Regions from separate parts of the Achromobacter pulmonis genome, predicted to be linked through region 1. Evidence: predicted binding sites of a transcription regulator. Region 1 holds the regulator's gene; the other holds the start of a gene.

Region 1 (3,412 bases):
CGCGCACCTTTATAGGACTTGCCGTCAGGATGCGGGAAGCGCCCGGCCGTGAGGGCATCGCGGGCCAGCGTGCGCAGATCGCTGATGCTGCGCTGGCCATCGATCTGGCTCAGGAGGTAGCCGTGCAGCGGGGCGGTCGGTGGCGTGACGGGGTGATGCCAAGCGTTGTGCATGCCGACCTGGCACCCTATTTTTGTTACTTGTTGTAGCAACTGGACGGCGCCCGGCAGCAATTGCGGCCGCGACTGCGGCGTGTCATAAGGCGCGGGCTCGCGCCGGTAGTGAAGGGCGCCCGCCTGTAGCAGCGTGACCAGATTTCCGATCAGCGCGTCGGAGAGGGCGCCGGCCTCTTGGTCGCCCGCCACGTGGCGCACGCTGTCGCACAGCGCATCGAAGCTGTGCGATTGCGGCCAGGTCCGCGCCAACCCCTCCATCAGGGCGGCCATCGCCGGGTCCTGGGTGGTGATGCTGGTATTGGCCGCGGTGCGGAACTGGCGCTGGCCCGCGGGCGCGCCCGCCGGCGCCGGAAGAGGCGTCAGGTCGGCGGCAAAGTGCATGGTGGTGAAGGCATCGCCCTGCGGCTGCTCCAGGATCTCGCCGGCCCGTTCGGCATGCACCAGCAGGCTCTTGCGGAACTGGCGGCCCACCGCGAAGTCGAGGTATTGCTCGCGCATTTCCCGGTTGGCGTTGACCGACAAGCCGTTCAGGCCCAGCGCCACGGTGCCGCCGTAAGTCGAGGGAAACGTCTGCTGGGGTTCGGCGTCCGTGACATAGGCCAGCCCGGCTTGCTGCGCGGCGGCGGCAAATTCCAGGAAATAGCAGGGCGTGTTGATGGCTTCCAGGTACTCGTGCAGCAGGTAGTGGTCGGTCTGGCCGCGCAGTTTCTGCGCCGCTGGCTGCAGTGCCGTGCGTAGCGGATTGTTATGCCACAGGCCGCTCTCGATCAGCGTCAGCATGTCCTTGGCGCGGGCGATTTTCTCCTGCGGCGTCTGGGCGCCGAAGCTGTTGAGTATCATCGCGTCGCGGATCACATCCGCCGCCTTCCAGCCCGGGTAGGTGTTGTAGCTGACGTAGGCGATGCCTTGCGGCGCCAGGTTCTCGCGGCAGACGCGCAGGATGGCGTCGCGCACGTCCGGCGGCACCCAGCTGAACACGCCGTGGCAAATGATGTAGTCGAACGTGCCGAACGCGGCGGTGATATCCGTCAGACTCATGGCGCGCAGATCCAGATTGCGCGCGCCGACCGCTTCGGCAACCTGCCGGCCGGCGTTGATCTGCTCGGGCGACAGGTCGATACCCACGACCTGGGCTCCCGGGTGGGCCAGCGCGAACGGCAACAGATTGCCTCCCGCCGCGCAGCCCAGTTCCAATACCCGCGCCTGCTCCAGCGCGGGCGCCTCGAGCCGGTAAAGGTGCGCGACCGCGCGCAGATGGCCGGGCGAGGTGTAGGAAAACGGCAGGGAGATATACGGGGTTTCGTCGTAGGCGTCGGAAATGGCCTGCGTCAGGAGGTCGGGTGCGCTCATGGCGAAATTCCAGGGGTCGCGGTGCGTATCTGGCGACGGATCGCCCTGCGCACCTCATTGGGTCAGCTTGCTAGGCTAACAAGGATGGGCGGGGCGCAATGGCGCGAATAGCGTTGGATTTCCCTGGAATTCCCGCCCGACGGCATGGCGGGTCGGGCGCGGGCCGCAAGGCTGCGGCCCTGTGCTTCAGATGATCTGCGCGATCTGCCCGTCCTGGGGCAGGTGCTGCCAGGCCTGTTCGCGCAGCTTGGCGCGGATGCGGGCGGTGGCCTGTGAACGCAGCTGGCAGACACGGGCCTCGGTCACGTTCATGATCGCGCCGATTTCCTTGAGGTTCAGGCCCTGCTCGTAGCACAGCGACAGCAGCAGCTTTTCGCGGTCGGGCAGGGTGTCGATGGCGTGGATCAGGGCCTGACGGAAGTCACCGGCCAGCAGCGAGTCCAGCGGATTGCCGCCGGCGGCGCCGTGGTTCAGCGTGGCGGCCCAGTCGGACTGGCCCGAGGCGGTGTCCGGCTCGGTGGCGAAATCTTCGTAATGAACGATCTGCACGCCTTGGGCGTCATGCAGAAGCGTCTGATATTCGCTCAGCGGCATTTCCATCTGCTGCGCGATCTCGGCTTCGCTGGGGGCGCGCATCAGGCGCTGCTCCAACTGCTGGATGGCCTGTTCGATCTTGCGGGCCTTGGCGCGCACGCTGCGCGGCAGCCAGTCCTGGCCGCGCAGCTCGTCGAGCATGGCGCCGCGGATGCGGGTGGTGGCGTAGGTCTCGAACTGCGCGTCGGCGGTTTCCTGGTAACGCCGCACGGCGTCCAGCAGTCCGATCATGCCGGCCTGGATCAGGTCGTCGAGCTCGACGCTGGCCGGCAGCCGGGCGAGCAATTGCAGGGCCAGCTTCCGCACTAGCGGGGCATATTCGACCAAGCTGTCATCTGCGTGGGGCATTGCGGAAATGTCGGGCGGTGTCCATCGTGACGCATTGTCGGTTGTTGTCAATTTACGACATTGTCGACAAACGCGCGGCTACGCTAAGGCTAGCAAGATTTTGTGATCGGCAAGGCGCCATTGTCGGCAAAAGACGGCATTTCATTCGCTAAAGCACGCAATGTTTTGAATGCTTATTTGCCAAATTGACGTACATTTGTCAGGAATTTATATGTCAAGGTGTGTCTATAGCATCACGTTGCGCAATATCAACAAAGATTTGTCATATAAGTCATAGAAAATGACATGACCTGTGGTAAATTTTACTTAAATTGCGAACAAATGATACATTTCGCATTAAAACAGGATGCAGCGGGCGGGCGCAACAATGTTGCGCATGTCATTGGTTATCAAGCCCCTTCGGTGGGATAGGGAATAGGGAGTCGGGCGTGCAACAAGTCGAAAATTCTTTGCTGGCAGATATCCGCGAAGTGAATCTGTCTTATCTACTTCTCGCCCAGCGCATGCTGCGCGATGACTATGCCGCATCGATGTTCCGCCTGGGATTCAGCAACGAAGTTGCCGACATCCTGATGCGGCTTTCCCCGGCCCAGCTGGTCAAGCTGGCCAGTTCCAGCTCGCTCCTGTGCCGTTTCCGTTTCGATGACTACAGCCTGCTGTCGGCGCTGACGCACGACGTGCTCGGTGGTGCGCTGCAGCAAGCGCATGCGACGATCCTGCTGGCCAAGCAACCTGTCGAAGAACTGGCCTGACGGCCGGTCGACGCCCACTTCGGACACGTGTAATGGCCACCAAGAGCGTTTCGCAGGAAGCGGATGACATCCTGCTCGCCAGCTCCATGATTACCCTGGGGGCGCGGTTGCAGGTGCTGGAGGCTGAAACCAGTCTCAGCCACGACCGCCTGGCACGTCTGTACCGCGAGATCCGCGGCTGCTCGCCACCGA
Region 2 (3,412 bases), 2.2 Mb from region 1:
GCTGCCGGTGGACGGCAGGGCGCCGGCGTCGCGGCTGTCGCGCTCCTGAGCGGCCAGGGCGGACGCGATGGTCCCCCGCGCCCTGCTGTGCCCTTATTTCTTGCGGCGCAGCAGGGCGTACAGGATGATGGCGCCGAAGGTCGCGGTACCGATACCGCCCAGCGTGAAGTTACCCAGCTTGACGGTGAAGTCGCCCGCGCCCAGCACCAGCGTGACCGCGGCCACGATCAGGTTGCGGTTGTCGCTGAAGTCGACCTGGTTGACGACCCAGATGCGGGCCCCGGCGATGGCGATCAGGCCGAACACCACCACGGACATGCCGCCCAGCACCGGCGCCGGAATGGTCTGGATCAGGGCCCCGAACTTGGGCGAAAAGCCCAGCACAATGGCGATCAGCGCGGCGATCACGAACACCAGCGTCGAATAGATGCGGGTGACCGCCATCACGCCAATGTTCTCGGCATAGGTGGTGACGCCGGTGCCGCCGACCGCCCCCGACACCATCGTGGCCACGCCGTCGCCGACGAAGGCGCGGCCCAGGTAGCGGTCGAGGTCCTGGCCGGTCATGGCGCTGACCGCCTTGACGTGGCCCAGGTTCTCGGCGACCAGGATAATGGCCACCGGCACGATCAGGCCCATCGCCTCGGCCTTGAACACCGGCGCGGCAAAGTGCGGCAGGCCGAGCCAGGCGGCGGCCGACACGGCCGCGAAGTCCATCGGCTTGCCCAGGCCCAGGCCGTTGGCGCAGATCGCGTACACCACGCAGGCCAGGATCAGGCCCACCAGGATCAGCAGGCGCTGCACCATGCCCTTGGTATAGACGGCAATGCCCCCCACGCACAGGATGGTGACGATGGCCATGGCGCTGTCGAAGCCCGAGGCGCCCATGGCGCCCTTGGCGGCGATGGGCGCCAGATTCAGACCGATCACCGCAACCACGGCGCCGGTCACCACCGGCGGCATCAGCGCGTCGATCCAGTTGGCGCCCCCGCCGGCGCGGCCGTTGGCGATCCAGACCAGCACGCCGATCAGGGTGTAGGCCAGGCCGCAGGCGATGATGGCGCCCAGCGCCACGCCGATGTTGGCGTTGGCCCCGCCTCCGGCGTAGCCGGTGACGGCGATGACGCCGCCGATGAAAGCGAAGCTGGAGCCCAGGTAGCTGGGCACGCGGCCGCCCACGAACAGGAAGAAGATCAGGGTGCCGATGCCCGACATCAGGATGGCCACGTTGGGGTCGAAGCCCATCAGCAGCGGCGCCAGCACGGTGGAGCCGAACATCGCCACCACGTGCTGGGCGCCCATGGCCACATTCTTGGGCCAGGACAGCCGTTCGTCGGGCGCAATGATGACGCCGGGCTCGGCGTCGTCCGCCAGGCGCCAGCGCGGAAAATAGGAATTGGACATGGAATCCCCGGGAATGATTGGTGTGAGCGGGCGCCAGTGTAAAGGGGGCCGGGAACGGGCGGCAACTTAAGTTCCGCGCCGGCATGCCGTATTAGTGGAAACCCCGATCAATCCCCTTCCCGGAGATCTCCATGGCCATCGATTCCATCAGCGGCACCTCACGCATCGGCAGCATGGCCGACCTGTGGGCGCAGAAAATCCAGGCCAACAAGGATGCCAAGGACGACAACAAGGGCGTCACCGTCACCCCCGACGGCAAGATCCGCGTCACCAATGCCGGCGCCATGAAGGTCGGCCAGGCCGAGGAAACCGAATCGTCCGAAAATGACGACCACTACACCCGCCAGATCAAGGAACTGCAGCGCCAGCTCAAGCGCGTGATGGAGCAGATCGCTCGCGTGCGCGACAGCAACGCGTCGGCCGAACAGAAGGCCACCCAGTTGCAGGCGTTGAACGGACAGGCGCTGCAGATCATGAATCAGATCCAGCAGGTGATGAACGAGAAGATCAAGGCGATGGCCAAGGCGAACGGTGGCGTCTCGGCCACGGCCTAGGAGCCGTTGGCGCGGGTTCTCCCGAATGCCCGCCGGGCTGATGGCGCGCATCAAAATTTGTGATTGGACTGGCGGCGCGCGTAGCCGCTAAGGTCTCCGGACAAATCAAAAAACCACGGAGACAAACCATGCATGCAATGCGCACAGCCCTTGCAGGGGCGCTGCTGGCCGCCTGCGCCGCCCCCGCGCTGGCGGGCACCGTCACGGTGATCACGTCGTTCCCGAAAGATCTGACCCAGGCCTACAAGACCGCATTCGAAAAGGCCAACCCCGGCATCACGCTGGAAATCCTCAACAAGAACACCGTGTCCGGCATCGCCTATGTGCGCGAAACGCCGGCAGGCCAGCGTCCGGAAGTGTTCTGGGCCAGCGCGCCGGATGCCTTCGAGGTGCTGGGGCGCGACAAGCTGCTGGCCAAGTCTTCGGATGTCGCCAACAAGGACGTGCCGGACAAGATCGGCAACTATCCCATCAACGATCCGAGCGGCATGTACCTGGGCCAGGCGCTGGCCGGCTACGGCATCGTCTACAACACGCGCTACATCAAGGCGCACAAGATTCCCGCGCCGGTCGAGTGGAAGGATCTGCTGGCGCCGCACTGGTTCGGCCACCTCGGCATCACCTCGCCGTCGCGCTCGGGCACCATGCACCTGACGGTCGAGACCATCCTGCAGGGCGAGGGCTGGGACGATGGCTGGAATACGCTGCTGCGCATGTCGGGCAACAGCAGCACCGTGACCGAACGTTCGTTCGGCGTGCCGGACGGGGTCAACAACGGCCAGTTCGGGGCCGGGCCGGTGATCGACTTCTTCGGCCTGTCGAGCAAGTATTCGAAGTTCCCGGTGGAATTCGTCTATCCCTCCGAGACCGCCATCGTGCCGGCCAACATCGCCCTGATAGCAGGCGCCAAGAATACCGAGGAAGGCAAGAAGTTCATCGCCTTCACTCTCAGCCAGGCGGGACAGGAACTGCTGCTGGAACCGAAGATCTCGCGTCTGCCGGTGCTGCCGTACGCGGCGCTGGGCGGCAAGGTGCCAAAGGGCTATCCCGACCCGGCCGATATCGCGCGCCGCAGCAAGGTGCAGTTCAATGCCGATCTGTCGCAAAGCCGCTATTACGTGGTGCAGTCGTTGTACGACCAGACGGTCACGTTCCGCCTGAAGGAGCTTCAGGCGGCCACCAAGGCCATCTATGACGCCGAGGCCAAACTGGGCGACAAGGCCAAGAGCGGCAAACCGGCCGAACTGCTGGCGCAGGCCCGCAAGCTGGCCTGGACGCCGTTGGTCGACGGCAAGCAGGCCGCGGATCCCGCCTTCCTGAAGATCTTCAGCGGCAACAAGAAGGACGCCGCGGTCAACCAGCAGATCACGCAGCTGGAAGGCGAATGGAATGGCACGGCCAAGAGCAATTACGAACAGGCCGTGAAGCTGGCGCGGGAAGCCGCGGCGCTTTAA

The links. Region 1 encodes FliA, which starts transcription of late flagellar genes. Its sites were predicted from a motif close to CTAAAGTTTNNNNNNNNNNNGCCGNTA; they were not measured.
Region 2: K2W61_RS14550 (FlxA-like family protein) is a predicted target of FliA. The motif match lies at 1,470-1,496, and genes of this name have one in related genera.

The regions. Positions count from the first base shown of each region.
Region 1 covers NZ_JAIFOT010000001.1:5,359,313-5,362,724, reverse strand. The annotation lists gene K2W61_RS24740 (methyltransferase regulatory domain-containing protein) at 1-1,526, opposite strand, end outside; gene K2W61_RS24735 (RNA polymerase sigma factor FliA) at 1,713-2,468, opposite strand; gene flhD (flagellar transcriptional regulator FlhD) at 2,897-3,220, shown strand; gene flhC (flagellar transcriptional regulator FlhC) at 3,253-3,412, shown strand, end outside.
Region 2 covers NZ_JAIFOT010000001.1:3,144,837-3,148,248, reverse strand. The annotation lists gene K2W61_RS14560 (methyl-accepting chemotaxis protein) at 1-49, shown strand, start outside; gene K2W61_RS14555 (solute carrier family 23 protein) at 94-1,404, opposite strand; gene K2W61_RS14550 (FlxA-like family protein) at 1,536-1,958, shown strand; gene K2W61_RS14545 (ABC transporter substrate-binding protein) at 2,087-3,412, shown strand.